Pedosphaera parvula Ellin514: one gene and its partner. The main gene of each other region encodes a partner of the protein of the gene in region 2 in a complex. Links are inferred from orthologs where the notes say so. Each region holds a gene or a part of one and is shown on either strand. Other genes may lie near its edges. The genes, in order: uvrA and mfd.

What was found.
Region 1: the proteins of mfd (region 2) and uvrA are in contact, whole or in part, in a crystal structure (PDB 4DFC), measured with the Escherichia coli proteins. The link is inferred for Pedosphaera parvula Ellin514 from one-to-one orthologs.

Annotation. Positions count from the first base shown.
Region 1 is NZ_ABOX02000019.1:10,137-19,593, reverse strand. The notes cover bases 3,968-7,496. They hold uvrA (excinuclease ABC subunit UvrA), read right to left. Parts: upstream 7,099-7,496; coding sequence 4,168-7,098; downstream 3,968-4,167. Other genes in these bases: CFLAV_RS15595 (tetratricopeptide repeat protein), read right to left, coding at 3,968-4,156. In the rest of the region: CFLAV_RS15610 (CobW family GTP-binding protein), read left to right, coding at 1-532; CFLAV_RS15605 (archease), read left to right, coding at 536-967; CFLAV_RS15600 (HesB/IscA family protein), read right to left, coding at 1,066-1,416; more of CFLAV_RS15595, read right to left, coding at 1,454-3,967; CFLAV_RS32435 (hypothetical protein), read left to right, coding at 8,201-9,457. UniProt on the Escherichia coli protein: The UvrABC repair system catalyzes the recognition and processing of DNA lesions. UvrA is an ATPase and a DNA-binding protein. A damage recognition complex composed of 2 UvrA and 2 UvrB subunits scans DNA for abnormalities.
Region 2 is NZ_ABOX02000064.1:20,684-30,846, forward strand. The notes cover bases 2,414-6,648. They hold mfd (transcription-repair coupling factor), read right to left. Parts: upstream 6,253-6,648; coding sequence 2,614-6,252; downstream 2,414-2,613. Other genes in these bases: CFLAV_RS28665 (TerC family protein), read left to right, coding at 2,414-2,602; guaA (glutamine-hydrolyzing GMP synthase), read right to left, coding at 6,360-6,648. Outside these bases: CFLAV_RS28655 (DUF7133 domain-containing protein), read left to right, coding at 1-97; CFLAV_RS28660 (Calx-beta domain-containing protein), read right to left, coding at 113-1,561; more of CFLAV_RS28665, read left to right, coding at 1,856-2,413; more of guaA, read right to left, coding at 6,649-7,901; CFLAV_RS28680 (hypothetical protein), read right to left, coding at 8,020-8,337; CFLAV_RS35845 (hypothetical protein), read right to left, coding at 8,497-8,643; ATP-dependent DNA helicase RecG, read right to left, coding at 8,745-10,163. UniProt on the Escherichia coli protein: Couples transcription and DNA repair by recognizing RNA polymerase (RNAP) stalled at DNA lesions. Mediates ATP-dependent release of RNAP and its truncated transcript from the DNA, and recruitment of nucleotide excision repair machinery to the damaged site.

The DNA of each region.
Region 1 (9,457 bases), on a different replicon or contig from region 2:
CAACTTTCCATCGTTAGGTCATACGACGCGCATGCAAATAGAATCGGCGGATCTGCTGCTCCTGAACAAAGTTGATTTGGTCCCGGAACGCGAGTTGCATCCATTGGAGGAGAAACTGCAACAACTCAATCAAACCGCTCCCATTGTCCGCACGCAATTTTGTCATGTGGATATGGATTTGCTCTTCGGTATCGCGCGGGAACGAACAGTAGAGCCACCACACCACGTGCATCAACTCGAGTTCGACTCATTCAGCTATTCCTCCGCCGTGATCTTCGACCGGGAGAAGTTCGAGCAATTTGCCGCAAACCTTGCGCCGGACGTTTATCGCGCGAAAGGTTTCATCCGGTTCACCGACGGAATTTATCTATTCAACTTCGTTGCCGGGCGTTGGAACTTCGAGCCGTTCGCCCACAAAGATACGGTGCTGGTTTTCATCGGAAGGCAATTAGCGAACGCAAAGGAGTTGATGCTTAATCGCCTGAGAGCCTGTGAGGAAGCTGCCACTTTACACAAAGTGGACGCATCATAACTTATGTCATACGAATTTCTGGAAGGAGTTGCGATGGCTGATATCGCGTTTCGGGCCATGGGAAGGAGCCTGGAAGAAGTCTTCGTTTCGGCCGCGGATGCCACGATGGAGGTGATGATCGACAATCTGGACAGCATTGATTTCAAGGAGCGACGAGAGCTTCGCCTGGCAAACAGTGCGTTGGACATGTTATTGTTCGATCTGCTGCAGGAGTTGATTTACCTAAAGGATAGCGAGCAATTGCTTTTGCGTGTGAGGCCGATTCAAATTACGCGGGAAGGCAACAACTGGAAGCTTGCCGGCGAGGCGCATGGAGAAAAGCTCGATCCGGTTCGGCATCGCCAGCGCGCAGACGTCAAAGCCGTGACCTTGCATCATTTCGCACTGGAAAAGACAGACAACGGCTGGAGCGCGAGTGTGATTCTGGATATTTGATTCTTTTGGTTTGCGAAACGTGATCCAAAAGGTTCTCCTGACAATAATGCCGTTCCGCATCGCACGGAACGGCCTTTTTCACCTGGCAGACAGGGCTGCTAGGCGTCGAAAGATTTTCCACAGCCGCAACTCTGCTTGGCGTTTGGATTGGAGATCTTAAATCCCCCACTGTTAAGACTGTCACTAAAATCAACCACCGATCCGGTAATATATTTGGCACTGAAGGGATCCACGAGGACGGAGACTCCATGCATATCGGTGATCAAATCATCGGGACGCTTTTCATCAAAGACCATGGAATACTGCATTCCGGAACAGCCACCTTGCTCCACATATACGCGCAAATGTTTGCCTGCATTTTGTGGATCCTGCGCCACCAGGTGACGGATCTGGCTGGCAGCATTTTCGGTGACGGTTATTACGGAATCAGCTGGTGTGGATGTGTTCATTCGGACTACTGAAATTTAACCGTCGATTATCGTGATGTCAAACGCCGTGCTCCGCTTTTTGACGAGCCAGTTTCTCGCCGGTTTTGGTGATTCTTTCCTGCAGCGTGGGCTTCAAGGGAGGTAATTTTTCACAGAGCGTGCTGTACAGTTTAAGGGCATGCTCCCATAATCCAAGTTCTTCAGCCAGTTTTCCCGCCTCCAAACCGTTTTGCGAGATGCAATAGAGATCGGCTTCCTCTCCCGCGCGAAGATTCGCGGTGAAAACCACTTCTTCACAGAGGTTCATCGCCTGTTTTAACAACGGGCCCTGCTCGGCTGCGGTCTTGTTCGTATGAGCCAACCCTTCCAGCGTTTTTGCCAAACCAAGCTGGGCGAGGCCTCGTGTATGGACGTCTGCCACCGGGGAATCGATTGCCTGCTTATAATAGGTGGCGGCACGATCGTATTGCGAAGCGTCCTGAACCGCCATTTGCAGATAGCAGTTGCCCACCTCTCCCGCAGCCATGGGAGCGACACTGTTGGTGGAATAATTCTTCTGAATATCAAGGAAGATCCCGATGGCTGTGTTGTAATGGGCGACGCTATTGGTGGTGTCCAGAGGTGCGAGTCCCATCATCGCGGAGCCGTAGGCAAAAAGCGCTTCCAGGCGCAAGGGAGCCGGGCATTGCGGCAGGATGGTCAGATTGGTGAAGTAAGTAGTGGCATCGTAATAATTCTCACGAGCCATCGCCGCACGACCAGCCATCATCTGGGCCTGTAATCCCTCATTGGTGGCGGCAGGCCAATTTTGGTAGACTTCCTTATAGCTGCGCTCGGCCCTCGGAAAATCCTCCTGCCGCCAAAAGTAATCGCCAATCCAATATTTGGCCTTGGCAGCGAGTTGATTGGTGGAAAATTTGACCACGAAATTGGTTAAAATCGAATAAGCGTTCGTTTCATAGCCGGCCCGGAAGTTTGCCATGGCCCGTGAGAACTCAACTCTTGGCAGCACGGCCGAATTCGTGGAGTCGACAATTAAGCGATCGTAATTCGTAATTGCCGCCTGCCAGTTCCCTTCCTTCTCATACGTATGCGCGATCGCAAGTCTAACCTCTGACGAAAGCGGCGAGGTCGGACTCTTCTCTATAAACATCTGTAAGAGATCACGCGCGCCGGCTGGGTTAGCATATTCCGTCATCCCCTGCCCAACGAGCAGTGCAGAACTGTCTGATAAAAGAGTGTTCGGATAGAGATCCAGAATCTTTGCCATGGCTTGCGATGCCTGAGTGATGTTCGTTTCGGCCAACGCAGCCCGGGTGATCTGATAAAGTGAACGCTCAAAGAGATTACTGCGCACGAGTGGAAAGTTTTTATATTCCTCAACCACCGGTATGTAATTGGTGAGTGCACCGTGGAAATCTCTTTCCGTGAATTGGATGTCCGCCAGTTTAAAACGTGCCACAGCCTGGGACTCCGATTGGGGCAATCTCTGCAGAGCGTTACTGAAGGCAGTCCGGCTCTCGGCAGGTTTATTTTCCAGCCACAAACACCATCCCAGATTGAGCTGAGCAGCGCCCACAAAATCACTGTTCGTAAAACTATTAATAAGTTTCTGAAAATTTGCCTTGGCCAGTGAAAGCAGATTTGTGCCTGGCAACGTCACTGCCGCGGTGGCGGGCGTGAGTCCGGTGGTTGTAGCCTGCCTCAATTGCAGTTCACCCAATGTCAACAACGCCACATCCGCTGTTCTGTCCTCAGGAAATTTACTTAAGAATGAATCTAATTTCTGGGTTGCGATGTCGAGTTTGTTTTGCTTTAGGTTCAGATCAACGATTTTGTAAATCGCCTGTCGTCGGAGAGCCTTGGGAGTCTCTGCAGAAAGTTTTTTCTCAAAATTCTCATAGACCTCCACGGCGTCAGCCAGACGTCCCAACTTTTCCAACACATTTGCCTGAAACGCCACGCTTTCACCAATGAATTCCAGGTTGCCGGTCTCGACAGCCAGGGTGTTCAAATTTGTACCGGCCTGTAATGCTTCGTCCGTTTTCCCGGCTTCAAACAAGCTACGACAAAACAACAACTGACTTCGCCACTTAAACTCCGGGGTCAGTTTTTGCTGGGAAATAATTCGCAGGTCTTCCGATACGGCCTGGTAATCTTTCTGGATCAGATCGGCTTCGGCGAGCAGAAGCACCCCTTTAATGGCAAATTCATTCGTCGGGTTGGATTTGAGCAATTGCTGGAAGGCTCCGTCAGGTTGTCGTAGTTCCTTGATTGCTTCGGGCCACGCTCCCATTTTTCCCAAGGTCTGACTTTGGCTGAAAATTGCCTCCGCTCTTTTTGCCGAATTGGTATACACGGTGACGATTCGAGAAAAGGAGTCAGCCGCATTTTTATAGTTGGCACTGCGGTAGGAGGCCACAGCTGTCCAATAGAGATATTGGTCAGCCAGTTTTCCTGCATGTGGCATCTCCGTGGAGAGCAACTCAACGACGCCCGAATCGCGCCCCAACGCATAACGTGATTCGCCCTGTAGCAGAACCGCATCAGCAAAAAATTCTGATGTCGGATATTTCTTTGCAAAGTCCGCAAGTTTTTCCTCAGCCTTTTCCCAGTTGTGGGACTTGAAAAAGTCCGCCGCCACTTCAAAGGCGTGGCTTTCTGGTGTCGCGGCAGCACTACAATTGACCGTGGCAAAAAGGAATTGAATCAGGGCCAGAAAACCCCAGCAGCCAGCGATTCTTTTAAAATTCCACTTCATTCAGATGTTCTTTATCCAACAGTTTCATTCAAGATGCGACTCAAATATTGGCCGGTATAACTGCCCGGGCACTCAGCCACTTCCTCAGGCGTTCCTTGAGCCACGATCCTGCCTCCGCCCGATCCACCTTCCGGTCCAAGATCGACGATCCAATCAGCAGTTTTAATCACATCGAGATTATGTTCAATAATCAGAAGTGTGTTTCCCGAGGCCCGGAGCTTGAAAAGGACTTCGAGCAATTTTGCGACATCGTGGAAATGCAGGCCAGTGGTGGGTTCGTCAAGGATGTAAAGCGTTCGTCCGGTCGCCTTGCGACTGAGCTCGGACGCTAGCTTGATTCTTTGCGCTTCACCGCCGCTCAACGTCGTGGCCGACTGGCCTAAACCGATGTAGCCCAATCCCACATCCGCCAGTGTCAGGCATGGTTCGTAAATCTGCGGAACTGCTCTGAAAAATGTCACCGCCTCGTCCACGGTCATGTTCAGAACGTCGGCAATATTCATCCCCTTATAGCTAATCTCCAGGGTCTCGCGGTTATATCGCCGGCCATTGCACGCTTCGCAGGTCACATACACCGGTGGCAGGAAATGCATTTCGATTTTGATGAGTCCATCGCCCTGGCATTTTTCGCACCGACCGCCTTTTACATTGAAACTAAACCGGCCCGCTTCGTAGCCGCGAATCTTGGCTGACGGCAGCTTGGCAAAGAGATCACGAATGTGATTAAACATCCCGGTATAAGTCGCTGGGTTGCTTCGCGGTGTCCGTCCAATGGGAGTCTGATCAATAACAATGACCTTATCCAGATTCTCGAATCCCTTCAGTTCACGATGTGCCCCTGGCCGTTCCTTTGAACCATGAAACTTCCGAAAGAGAGCCCGCCGCAAAATGTCGTCCACAGCGGTACTTTTCCCCGAACCGCTCACTCCCGTTACACAGGTGAGTGTTCCCAGGGGAATTCGCAGATCAACGTTTTTGAGATTGTTTTCGGTGGCGCCCAACACTTCCAGCCAGCCACGGTCCTGAGTCGGTTTTATCCGCTTTTTGGGAACGGCAATCGAGAGCTCGCGAGTTAAATATTGGGCGGTAAGAGAGCGCGATGAGGCTAATATTTCAGGCAACGTTCCAGCCGCAACAATTTCTCCGCCGCGCACTCCGGCGCCCGGCCCCAAATCGAGAATGTAATCGGCGCGACGAATGGTGTCTTCATCATGTTCCACGACTAGGACAGAATTACCCAGATTTCTCAGCCCTTCGAGGGTCTTCAACAACCGTTCGTTGTCACGTTGATGCAGACCGATGCTAGGCTCATCCAGGATATAAAGCACCCCGACCAGTCCCGCACCAATCTGGGTGGCCAGGCGGATGCGTTGCGCTTCGCCACCGCTCAAGGTGCCACTCTCACGGTTTAGAGTTAAATAGCCGAGGCCAACATTCTTAAGGAAACCCAACCGGGAACGCACCTCCCGAATAATTTCAGCGGCAATCTTCTGTTGAAATTCGGAGAGTTTGAGCTTGGTAAAAAAATCATCCGCAGCCTCGATTGAGAGGGAGCAGACATCCATGATGGAAAGCCCGGGAATGTTTGGTTCCTTGGAACTCCTGGTTCCAAATTTCTCCTTCAGCTCCGCATTGCCAATGGTAACGGCAAGAATTTCCGGTTTGAGCCGCCGCCCTCCACAGGCATCGCAAAATTGAGGGCTCATGAAACTCTTCAACCGGTTCCTCGTGAACTCACTTTCGCTCTCCTGATAGAGTCTTTCGAGATTCGGAACAACTCCCTCGAACGCGCGGCTCACCTTGCTCATCTTGCCGGCACGCCAAAAGTTGAACTCAATCTCGGTGGAGCCCGAACCCCACAGCAGAATTTTTTTAAAATCTTCCGGCAAGGTTTTATACGGAGCCTCGAGATTCTGTTGGTACTGGGCGGTCACACCGCGCAGCATGCTCTTGTAATAGACAACCATCCGCTTGCCACCTCTGCGCCATGGCAAAATCGCACCTTGTTCCAAAGATTTCTCAGGATCAGGGACAATGAGCCCTTCATCGAAAACCATCTTCTGTCCCAACCCATGACAGACCGGACACGCGCCTGCAGGTGAATTGAAGGAAAAATGCTTGGGAGTGAGCGGTTCAAAACTCATTCCAGTCGCAGGACTGTAATTGCGGTTGGAATGCAGGGTCTCAATCCAGCTGGTGGTCGATTCCGTTCCCGGCAACTGGTGCAAAGTCAACAACTGTCCTTCTCCCCACCTCAACGCCGTCTCCACCGAATCACTTAACCGCACGCGAATCTTCTCATCCATCACCAACCGATCAACGACCGCTTCGATCGTGTGCTTCTGCTTCGCATCCAGCTTTACTCTGACATTACTGGCCAACTCCACCATCTCGCCATCGATGCGTGCGCGAACAAATCCCTCGCGACCAAGGCGCTCCACGACATCGCGAAACTCTCCTTTTTGATCGCGCACAACCGGAGCCAAAATCATCACCCGCGTCTTGACAGGCAGCGCATGAATCTTGTCCACGATGTCGCTCGTTGTCTGAGCCACAATCGGCACCCCACTCTCTGGACAATGCGCCTGCCCCACATGCGCAAATAACAACCTCAGGTAATCGTATATCTCGGTGGTGGTGGCAATGATCGACCGTGGGCTGGTCCCGGAACTTCTCTGTTCAATCGCAATTGCCGGCGAAAGTCCCTCGATAAAATCCACCTCCGGCTTTTGCATTTGGTCGAGAAATTGCCGCGCATAGGCAGAAAGCGATTCCACATATTTCCGCTGTCCTTCGGCATAGATGGTGTCAAAGGCAAGCGACGACTTCCCCGAACCGCTCAAACCGGTGATGACCACCAGTTGGTCGCGGGGAATGCTCAAGGTGAGGTTCTTGAGGTTATGCTCACGAGCCCCGCCAATCTTTATGAAACCTTTTGCCATGTGTCGCGAATTTGTCGATCAATACAATCGCTTAACTTAGACGAACTTTCCCAGGAAGCAAAGGGCAGATATGACAAATTCCGCGTTTTCCAAAGGTCTTGATTTGCGTCCCGGAAATTCATCCTCCCCCTCCCCGTTTTGGCCATTTTTTCACAATTCCTCCATTAAAAAAGCACCCAAAATTCAGCATCAAAAAAAAATTGGCGTCATCCAGCGCCATCCACCGTCTATTACCGCCATCCACCGTCCGAATCTCCCATTTTGAAGTTGAAACTGGCCATTCGAAATTTCCTGAACCTTCCGATACCTTCCGTTGGCTTCCGATACCTACCAATGCTTTCCGATTCTCGATTGGTCTGAATACCGCCCTCATGCCTCTGGCCATTACCTTCGTCCATCCCCCTCTGTTCACTCTTGCTCCCATAAAAAAAATTTCTACCGTTATTTGGCGTTATAAGGCGTTATTTACCGTTATATACCGTTAGACCTTTCCCATTCGAAACACGAATTCTAACACCCAAAATCCAGGTCCATACGCCTGCAAGAATTTTTAACACGAGATAACCCGAGTTAGCGCGAGTTAGCCCGAGATAAGCAGACTTAACCCGAGCTGACAGACCACTGCCCGCCCCATCCATCTGGGAGTTCCCATTCCTCCTGCCCGTCGACACACGTTCATATGCAGACTCCTGTTTCATCAAACACCATTCTCTCCCCCACCCGACTCAAGGTCAAAGCCAATGATGTACCCGGTACGGACATTTTGTATCTATCACGGACATTTTTGCCCGTCAGCCTGCGCGCCTCATCATTTCGAACAACCCGCGATTGCAAGTTGTCCGCCCTCCAGGGTGCCCTGCTCCCAGCCTTGAACCACCGCTGCATCTGCAAACCTGGATCACTCGAGCCCGAAACACACAAACGCACTTCACATAATCCAACCGCTCCAAATTGCTGCCGCTGCTGGCAAATGTTTCAGCGCGCAGGTGTTTGAACTGTATCAGCGCAGTGAGCAGGCGTTGGCGTGAAAAGACTTGCAAAACCTGGGAGCATGAAGAAACTCACGAAATCAGCATCTCCGGTTGTATTAGGGGACCAACATATGAAATCTCAGATTCACATACAACGCCAAGTCCATTTCTTGCCCATCATCCTGACAATTCTGGGGTGCATTTGTTTTTCGCTTTCGGCCCGGGCCAGCGGACCGGTGACGGCATGGGGGCGCGGTGCGATTTTCTGCAGTTATTGTGATTCCGGTCAGACCTACGTGCCGGGAGATTTGACGAACGCGGTGGCCATCGCCGGCGGATGGAATCACAGTCTTGCATTGCGTGCGGACGGCACGGTTTCCGCCTGGGGCCTCTCTTCTCTCGGTGCCACAAGTGTGCCGACGGGATTGAGCAATGTCGTCGCCGTCGCGGCGGGTGATAATGACAGTCTGGCCTTGTTGAACAACAGCACGGTCGTGGCCTGGGGTTACAACGGCTATGGCCAGGCCAACGTGCCCGCAGGATTGACCAATGTGGTGGCCATTGCCTCAGGCAATTATTTTAATCTGGCGCTCCGGAACGACGGCTCGGTAGCCGCGTGGGGAGATAACGCCAACAGCCAGGTTTCAGAGGCAGGTTCGGCCACCGGCATCAAGGCCATCGCTGCAAACTCTGCCAACACTGGCTACGCGTTGGGACTGAAAACCGACGGCACGGTGGTCGAATGGGGTCTTTACCAACCGGCAATGCCGCCTGGTTTGACCAACGTCATCAGCATCGCGGTGGGCGGAGCGCATTATCTGGCTTTGCGGGGCGATGGCACGGTCCTGGCCTGGGGTGACAACAGTTCCGGGCAAACCAATGTTCCTACTGGCTTAAGTAATGTGGTGGCAGTCGCCGCGGGTGGGGCTTACAGCGTTGCATTGAAATCGGATGGCACGGTCTTGGCCTGGGGCACAAGCACCTATGGCCTCAATATCGCACCGTTGGGTTTGACCAACGTGACCGCCATTTCCGGTGGCGGCGAACATGTTCTGGTGATCCACGACGGCGCGCCCAGCCTCCTGCAATGGCCGACGAATCAATCCGTTTACACCGGCATGGCACCAGGTTTTTCCGCGACGACTGCGCCTACCGTTTCTGGTTCCACGTTTCAATGGCAGTTCAGTGGAACGAACCTCCCAGGGGCGACCAGCACAGCGTTAAATTTTACGAATGCCCAGCTGACTGACAGCGGCCCGTACGAATTGGCATTAACCAATACATACGGATCCTATCACGTGCCATTTGTGTTGACGGTCAGCACTTCAGCGCCGGTGGTGATTCAACAACCCGTCAACCAGCTCGTGCCCGCCACCTCCAACACCGTA
Region 2 (10,163 bases):
TATTCTCGCCAAACAGGATATTCGCAACCTGATCGAGTTTCTTGCTTCGACCAAGCAGGCGGTGGCAGCGAATGCAACCGCAAGCCCGGCGAAGTGATCTTTCGAGAAATGATCAGAAAACGGGTGGTGCCGACGCAGGCACTACCCGGTAATAGCGGTTGGTGAAACTGGATGCGTCCGTGTCGATGAAGTGGATTCCATCCTTCACGACGGTGTTGGTGCAAATTGAGGTCCAGTCAACCATGTTCATCGAAATCTGCACGCAGAAGTTAAGTCCGTTGGTGGCTGGGAGTCCCACGTAGAAGGAGCCGCCCGGCAGGATGTAGGGGACAGGCCAGGGAAATTTACTCTCCTCCAAGATGAGCGCTTCCGCCATGCCTGGCGAACCTACAAAGTAGGGAACGGGAGGTTGAGAATCGATAGGATCTAGCTGGTGCAACGAGAGGATCACAGTTTCAAAACGATTGGAACTGAGATCTAAATCTTCCAATGGGTTGATGGTAATCAGCGCGAACCGCTTTCCTGCTGGAATGGTAACATTTCCGGGCAGCGTGACATAATCGACCCCATTGGAGGCCGTGCCGCCAATGTCATAGTACACCGTCAAGTCTGTGTTGGTGTCTCCGATTCGTCGGACAAGGAAGGTGGCGGTATTGGTCCCACTATAGTAGTTGGTAAAAGTCGCGACAGGAGAAATAAAGAAATGATTCGTCCCTGGGTTTTCAACTGCGATGGGATCAGTCGCCACGATGGAAACAACGGGAGGCGGGTTTGTGATTGGCCCCGTCTTGACCGTGATGTTGACAGGAGAGGAAGTGCCCGTAGCGCCCAGGTTATCCGTCGCCACTGCAGTCAAAATATATTGGCCGGCAGAAACATTCGGCCAGGAAAGGTGAAACGGGTTTGCAACACTGCCAGCCAATGGGTTGTTCGTGGCAATGCCGAGGCTATTGGCACCTTCAAAAAACTCAACCGTGGTTACCGATCCATCGGAGTCGAACGCACTTGCGAAAAGGGTTATGTTCGCAGGAGCAGGATAGGTTGCGCCACCCATCGGGCTTGTAATGGTGACTACGGGAGGCTTGTTGCTACTGCTTATGTCGTTGTCATGAATGACCACAGCCGCGGAACTGGGATTTCCTATCAGATAGTATAAATCCGGCGACATGTAGGGAGGATTAGCCAGGTGCAAAACGACGGTTTCATCGCCTTCCAGCAATTGGTCATCGATGGGGGTGATGACAATCTGGGCGGAATTGGCGCCGGGAGGAATGACAACGCTGTTTGGAATTGCCACGTAATCAACGCCGTTGGACGCCGTGCCGCCAACGACATAGAACACGCGCAATTCGTTGGTAGTGGTGCGACTGCGATAAACTGTAAATACGCCAGGATCGCCCGCCTCGGAAGCCGATGGATCGGTGGCCTCGATGGTAACCCCGGGAGCGTTCGTGCCAATGGGGCCGGTAATCTGGCCAAAGCTTGTGCCAGCAAGGGGAATAAGAAGTGAGATTGTGCTTAAACAACTAAACAGACGTCGAACGAAACCACAGCTTTTCATAACTATTTCCTTTATTGTTAATCCGACCGCGCTTCTGCTCGTGGTTCTGCGGCAATGATGTATGAATGACTTAAGAACCACTAGTACTCTTCGGCAGAATTTTGTCAATACCTGAAAAACAGATATTTATCAGCCCGATTTACTCCAAAGACTTCTTATTTTCACCAACCCCGGACGTCTTCCCATCTAAAAACCAAACCGTTGACCATTTGATGAGTTCCGCCGCAACCATTACAACTGGAGCCTCCGATTATAAATTGCACTTTGATTTTCAGCCTATAAATTCACTGCCCTATGGAATGGCTCTCGTTTTTAAAAGATCCTCAAGTATGGATTAGTTTGGTGACTTTGACCCTGCTCGAAATTGTTCTGGGCATCGACAATATCGTTTTCCTTTCCATTTTGGCCGGCAAACTACCCAAGAATCAGCAGCACAAAGCTAGGCAACTTGGGCTCAGTCTGGCCTTGATTACACGCATCATGCTGCTGTGCGGCCTGGCCTGGATGGTCAAGTTGACAACACCACTTTTTACTGTCCTGGGACATGGAGTCTCGGGGCGGGATTTAATCCTGATTGCCGGCGGATTATTCCTACTCGGCAAAAGCACTCATGAAATCCACGATAAACTTGAAGGTGAGGATGGCGAAGTGACCAACCGCATTGCGCCCAAGTTCGCCGCAGTGATTGTACAAATCATGCTGCTCGACATTGTGTTCTCCCTGGACTCAGTGATAACTGCGGTAGGGATGGTAAAGCAGTTGCCCGTGATGATTGCTGCCGTGATCGTCGCGATGATCTTCATGCTCTTTTTCTCCAAATACATCAGCGACTTCATCGACAAGCATCCAACGCTGAAGATGCTGGCCCTCAGCTTTTTGATCCTGATTGGATGCGCCTTGGTGGCCGAAGGGTTCCATAAGGAAATTCCCAAAGGATACATCTACTTTGCCATGGCCTTTTCTGTTGGCGTGGAAATGCTGAACCTGAAGCTGCGATCCAAAAAAGGACATAAGGTCGAATTGAACCAACCTTATCGCTGAGCGGCGGGGAATTAAAGAGCGAGCAGGAGTTTTTTAATTTCCTTGAGCCTGCCCTTGGCATCGCCTTTGGTGAGGCGCGGGAATTTGCCGCCGAGCATGATGTAGTCGTTGTTGCGGGTGAGCATCAATTTGTCGTCCTTGACTTCAATAATCGTGATGTTCTTTTCGCCAGCCAATATCTTGAGCTCGCCCACCTGCAACAACAGTTCCATGGCCGGAGGCAAGGTGCCAAAGCGATCACGCAATTCTTTTGCCAGGTTCTCAAGAGCGGCTTTATCGGTGGCCTGGGCGAGCTTTCGATAAATGTCGATGCGTTGTTTCGCTTCGGAAACATAGCTCAGTGGAATAAATGCCGAGCCTTTCTCAACCTGCATAGGCTGCTCTGTTTTCTGTTCGGCAACCTCATCATATTCCACATAGGTCAACACTTCTCGAGGAATGATAATTTCAGGCTCTGCCTTGCGTCGCTTTGGAGCTTCTGCTTTCGCTCCACGTTCTGGTGCCGCACTTTCCTCGCCCGGGTTCAATGCCAAAAAGTCAAACCGCACCTGCACCTCGACGCGTGGCTTTACTTTTTCACCCTTCAAGGCAGCCACGCTTTGCTTCAATAATTGACAATAGAGATCGAAACCCACCGCGGTGATCTGGCCGCTCTGTTCTGGACCGAGCATGTTCCCTGCCCCACGGATTTCGAGGTCGCGCATGGCAATTTTAAAGCCGCTGCCCAGGGTGGAGTATTGTTTCAATGCGCTGATGCGCTTGCGCGCGTCGGCGAGTAAACCGGCGTGCCGCGGTAGGAGAAGATAAGCGTAAGCCTGATGTTTGTAGCGTCCCACACGGCCGCGCAATTGATAAAGATCGCTAAGACCGAAGCGGTCGGCACGATCGATGATCATCGTGTTTGCGTTGGGGATGTCCAGGCCGCTTTCAATAATCGTCGTCGATAGCAGCACGTCAGCTTCACCATTTATGAAAGCCGTCATCACCTCTTCAAGATCATCAGGCTTCATCTGGCCGTGCCCGACCACAATCCGGGCGTGGGGTACCAGAGTGCGAAGTTTCTGTGCCATGGCATCGATGGTGCCGACCCGGTTGTGTAGGAAGTACACCTGGCCTCCCCGATTCAATTCACGCTGGATAGCCTCGCGGATCAGCCGTTCATCATATTGGGCAACGATGGTTTCCACCGGCAAACGATCCTGTGGAGGAGTTTCAATGGTACTCATGTCGCGAGCGCCGGTGAGAGCGAGATAGAGCGTGCGGGGAATCGGCGTGGCACTGAGAGTTAATACATCGACCAACTTGCGAATCTGCTTAAACTTTTCCTTGTGTAGCACTCCAAACCGTTGCTCCTCGTCAATAATAACGAGTCCTAAATCCTTAAAATTAATATCCGACTGGATTAAACGGTGCGTGCCAATGACAATGTCCACCGCCCCGGCAGGTAATTCGCTGATCACTCGCTTTCGATTCTTGGGACTGCGAAAACGTGACAATAATTCCACGCGCATCGGGTAATCTGCGACCCGTTCCTTGAAAGTATTATAATGCTGTTGCGCGAGCACCGTGGTGGGCACCAGTATCGCGACCTGTTTGCCTTCCATCACCGCCTTGAAAGCGGCGCGAATGGCAACCTCGGTTTTCCCGAAACCAACGTCGCCGCAAATCAAGCGATCCATGGGCTTCGGACGTTCCATGTCACCCTTGGTCTCGTTGATGGCACGCATTTGATCACGTGTCTCCTCGTAAAGGAAGGCGCTTTCGAATTCGCGCTGCCAGGGAGTGTCGGCTTTGAATGAATAACCGGGCTGCGATTCGCGAGCAGCTTGGATCGCCAAAAGTTCACTGGCGACATCACGCACCGCACGTTCAGCTTGTGCCTTTGCCTTAGCCCAGCGCGTGCCACCGATGGTGTTCAGTTGGGGACGTGCCTTGCCCGCACCGACATATTTGCTGACGAGATGCGCCTCAGTTACCGGAACGTAAAGCTTGGGCGCCGGCTGTTGCGGGTCGCTGGCGGCATATTCGATGACCAGGCATTCCTGACCTGAGTCAGCTGGCGTTGCATTGGGATCGACTCCCTTTCGCCCCAACGTCACAGGCAACACCTTCAAACCCTGGTAGCGGCCGATGCCATGTTGCAAATGGACAACGTAATCCCCTTCCTCCAACTCGGTGAAATCAATATCCAATGCGGAACGCGTGGCTTGAGCATGCGGGGACTTGAGACGGCGCGGACGCTGCACTTTGTAGCGGCCAAAAATTTCGGCATCAGTAACCACCACCACCTTGGCTTCTTCGTTAAGGAAACCTCGACCAAGTGCACCCAGATGCATTTTGAGACCGAAGTCTTCCCCGAATCCATAATCCTTCCAAACTTCCTGGAAACGTTGGCGCTCACCATCGTTATTGCAGAACAGATGAACATCATATCCTTGTCGCGACCAGCGATGCAATTGGGCAAAGAATTCCCGGCGTTGCGCTTCGGCAATCTGCGGCTCAGGAGCACGCGCGCCGAGCGGGCGAAATGCTTCCAAACTGGAAAATGGGAGTGAGTTCTCTGTGCTTTCGCCGAACGGCCTTTCATCTTCGGCGACGGCTTCCGATTCGGAGAGAACGTCCATCCCTTCAGACTCTCCGTCCATTACAATTTCCGAGAGCTGCAAAGATTTCATTCCCTTCTCGCTCAAGAGCTCCTGGAAGTCACTCCAGGGGATGTGGAAAGGATCCTCATTTGGTACCTGCGTGGAATATTGCTCCGTGTGTTCTTCGATTCTTTCCGGTTCACTCAGAATAAAGAGTGTTCCGGTGGGCAGATAATCCAGCAAGGTGGCGAGAGATGCCTGTTGGTCTCGCGCCGCAAGTTGTTTGAGAATGCCAAACTCCCCACCAGGCGGCAGTGTGACCGTGGCGATCTGTTCACGCGATATCTGGGTGATGGGGTCGAAATATCGAAGCGACTCCAATTCATCGCCAAAAAATTCCAACCGCACCGGCCAGGGACTGGTCATCGGATAGACATCCAAAATGCCGCCACGCAAAGCGATTTCACCCTTTTGCGTGACCTGCGCCTCAGGTTCGTAACCCTGTTCTTCGAGCCACTCAATAAGGTCCAGAGGTTCGACTCGATCTCCGCGATTTAGCATCCGCGTCCGCTCCTTAAGCACGCTGGCGGGAAAGGTTTTTTGCAGCAGCGCGGTAACATTCGCAATAATATGTGGTGCGGCTCCACGCTTACCGGGAGACTGCCTGGCGAGTGCCACGAGGGTTTCCAGCCGTTCACTGATGACATCAGCGTGCGGTAGTTTGGACTCATGCGGCATGACTTCCCAGGCAGGATAAAACAAAGGGCGATCGCTAATGGTTGAAGGTTGAGAAGCCGGAGCCTTGCCCTTTGACTTTTGCTGTGAGCCTTCGAAGTTTAGCCAGGTTTCGACATCCTGTTGAAAGCTTTCCTGAGTCTTAAGACTGTCTGAGACAAGAACGATCGGCAGCTCAGGAAGCAGTTGTCGTAACAAGGCAGCAAGAAAAGGTTGAGCCGAGGCACTGATGCCATTAAGAGACAACACTCCCCCATTCTCCAGGCGCCGCAGCAATGACTGCACAGCGGGAGTTTCTGAAATCTTAGCGAACAATTTGCTTGTCGCCATTGCTACTGATGGTTCTTGCGCCAAGCCAAGGAAAGGTTGCAGCCCTCAGCCATATCGTCAAGAGGACGGAGGTCATGCCAAAAGCCAACTCACGCCGGTCCAAGTGTCTATTCCCACTCGATCGTCGCCGGCGGCTTGCTGGAAATATCGAAGCAAACGCGGTTAACACCTTTGACTTCGTTGATGATGCGACTCGAGAGTTTTTCGAGCAGGTCGTAAGGAAGCTTGACCCAATCTGCAGTCATGCCGTCCTGTGATTCCACGGCGCGCAAAGCGATGGTGTAATCGTAGGTGCGTTCATCGCCCATGACTCCAACGCTCTTCACTGGAAGCAGCACGGCAAAACTTTGCCAAATCTTGTAATACCATCCGCTGGTCTTCATCTCCTCAACGACGATGGTATCGGCTTCACGGAGAATCTCGCAACGGCGCGGAGTGACTTCGCCGAGGATGCGAACTGCAAGGCCGGGACCAGGGAACGGTTGGCGCAAAACAATTTCGCGAGGCAAACCAAGTTCCAAACCGAGTTCGCGCACCTCGTCCTTGAACAAGGACTTGAGCGGTTCGACGAGTTGGAAGCGCATCTTTTTCGGCAAACCACCGACATTGTGATGGCTCTTGATCATCGCGGCAGGATTGCCAGCGATGGGCACGGATTCAATGATATCGGGATAAAGTGTGCCTTGAGCTAGAAACTTTGCTTTCCCGGCGCGCTTGGTGGCGGCTTCAAATACTTCAATGAAGGTTTTGCCAATGATCTTCCGCTTACGCTCAGGATCAGTGACACCCTTCAAACGCTTCAAGAACAGGTTGGAGGCATCCTCGTATTGCAGCTTTATTTTGAAATGGCGGCCAAAGACCTCCTGAACCGTTTTGGCTTCGCGCCCTCGCAGCAGGCCGTTATTAACAAAAATGCAGGTAAGCTGGTTGCCGATGGCTTTGTGCAGCAACGCCGCTGCCACACTGGAATCAACACCACCACTCAAGCCGAGAATCACCTTCTCATTACCGACCTGGTTGCGGATGGCTTCGACAGCCTGATCGATGTAGCTGTGCATCGTCCAAAGCTTGCCACAGCCACAAATGTTATGAACGAAATTACTGATGATCTCCCGCCCTTGCGGGGTGTGCGCCACCTCGGGATGAAATTGCAGCCCATACATTTTTTTGGCGTGGTTCTCAATCGCGGCATAATCAGAATTCTCCGTGATTGCAACGGATTTAAATCCCCTGGGCAGTTTGGTGAGCTTATCACCGTGCGAATTCCAAACCTGGAGCTTCTCCGGCAGATTCGCGAAGAGCGCACAGAAGCTGTCTTTAACCTGAAGCGTGCCCTTGCCGTATTCGCGCTTTTGCCCCTTCTCCACTTTCCCGCCAAGGTATTGTGCCACGAGTTGCAGACCGTAGCAGATGCCAAGGATGGGAATTCCCAAATCGAAGATTGCCTTGTCCGGCTGTGGCGCGCCTTTGGTATAAACACTGGCCGGTCCACCGGACAGAATGAGCCCCTTGGGTTGCATCGCGGCAATTTCCTCCGCGGGCGTGTCGTAGCGCAGGATGATGGAATAGACATTGCACTCGCGAATGCGGCGCGCGATGACCTGTGTATATTGAGAACCAAAATCCAGAATTACAATTTGCTCATTCATACCAAAAGAAAGCGAGAGTGTTTGCCTTCGAAATGAAGGTTTGGCGAGACAAAAGATTTGTCCAACAAAAATATTTAAACTTCGCCGCCCGTCCCGGCTGGAAGCAGGCGGCGTTCGCTTATTGCGCCACGGTGAACACGGATCCAACTGCCGGATCGTAGCTATACTTCATCCCGGCTGGCGGTTCAGGAAGGGCTGGAATGACCTTCTTTTCAACCAGTTCATCCAGAGTATTGGGATTGCGCCCTTCCTGGACTTTGAACATTTGGATCGCTTGATTCAATGAAGCGGTGTCCACAACCTTCAGCGCTTTGTTCTGCGCATTAGCCATCGCAGAGTCGCCTGAGGCTGCCGGTTGATTGGCTGTTGTGGAGCTCTTACTGCAGCCCGCCAATGCCAGTGAGGCAAAAAGAGAGAGATAAATAAGCGTTTTCATGCGGCGAGTGTATATTAACTAAGAAAAAAAGCCAACAACCTCCGCGCATCAATTCCCGATGCGCGATTTCCCTGCCCTAACCTTGCTTAAAAAGAGGCCGGGCAGTTACCCTTGCCCGGCTTGTGCTTTCACACGTTACCCAAAGTAACCTGGAGTGTCTTACTTCGCTGGAGCGTTCGTCGAAGGCGTCGCTGGAGCAGCGTTCGTCGAAGTACCGGTGGAAGTATCGGTCTTCTGTTCACAGCCAACGAGAATCATCGCACTCAGGACACAGAATAGTAATGCAAGGGTTGTTTTCCTTTTCATAAGACCGTAATATAACACGTTGACAATCCATGCTCAAGAAAAATTGAGCAGGCAGTTTTCGCAACTCCACCTGCCGCCGCCTGTAGTTTTCAAAGTTCATTCTACAACCCGCTTTCGGGTGCCAAATCCCGCGCCAACCTGATGAGCGCCAGATCTTCGGCGAGATTTCCAAACTTAAAATTAGGTAACCCGCTTTGTTGCTGGCCAAGCAATTCCCCAGGACCGCGAATCTTCAGATCCGCCTCGGCAATACGAAAACCATCGTTGGTTTCTTCCAACACCTGCAACCGTTGCCGCGCCTCAGCGTTTTTGACCGCCGCAATTAAGATACAAAACGAATCGTGCGCGCCGCGACCAATTCGACCGCGAAGCTGATGCAGCTGCGCCAAACCAAATTGCTCGGAGTTCTCAATCACCATGATGGTGGCATTCGGAACATCAACCCCGACCTCGATTAGCGGCGTGGCCAAAAGGATGTTCACCTGGTTCTTACGAAAACCGGTCATTACCAATTCCTTCTCCGCCGCCTTCAATCGTCCATGCAGAAGTCCAATCCGGTAAGGTGCCAGCAATGATTTTAAATTTTCGAACTCCTTCGTAACCGCCTTCAATCCCGTCGGACCGCTCTCCTCCACGCGCGGATAGACCACATAAGCCTGCCTGCCTTCAGCCAGCTTTTCGCGGATGAACGCCCAGACTTTCGGCAACTTATCCGCCGTGCGCACAAATGTTTTGATACGCCCGCGCCCAGTGGGAAGCTCGTCAATAGTCGAAACGTCCAACTCACCATAGAGCGTCAATCCCAACGTGCGCGGAATCGGCGTCGCCGTCATAACCAGCAGGTGCGGATAATTGCCTTTACGCAGGAGCTTCTCGCGTTGCGTGACACCGAACTTATGTTGCTCATCGATGATGACCAGCCCCAAATGATTCAGCGCAAAACCATCTTCGATCAGCGCGTGTGTGCCGATCGCCATCGTGAGCTGATGCGAGGTGCTCTCCGCCACTTCCGGCAGCATCGGTCCCGCCGTCTTGTCCGCCCGCACCGACTTTTGGCTGCCAGTCTGCATGATCACCCGGATGCCGAGCGGCTCAAACCAGCGTCGAAAGTTTTGGAGATGCTGCTCCGCCAAAATCTCCGTCGGCGCCATCAACGCCACATTGTAACCGCTTTCCAGCGCCATCAACGCGCAACAGGCCGAAACCACCGTCTTCCCAGAGCCCACATCCCCCTGCAAAAGCCGCCGCATGGGATGCGCCCCGCCCATATCTTTACGGAGCTCACGCAAGACCTTCGTTTGCGCCTCGGTCAACGTGAACCCAAGCTTCGCCAAAAACGGCTTGATGAAATGGTTATCTCCCGCGCAGGGACGAGATTGTGCCTTCAATTCAAACCGTTTGCGCCGCAATTGAATTTCCCTTTGCAACTCTATGAACTCATCCAATGCCAGCCGTCTTCGAGCCAGCTCGATGTCCCCAATCGCCTCCGGAAAATGAACCATGTGCAGCGCATTCGCTTT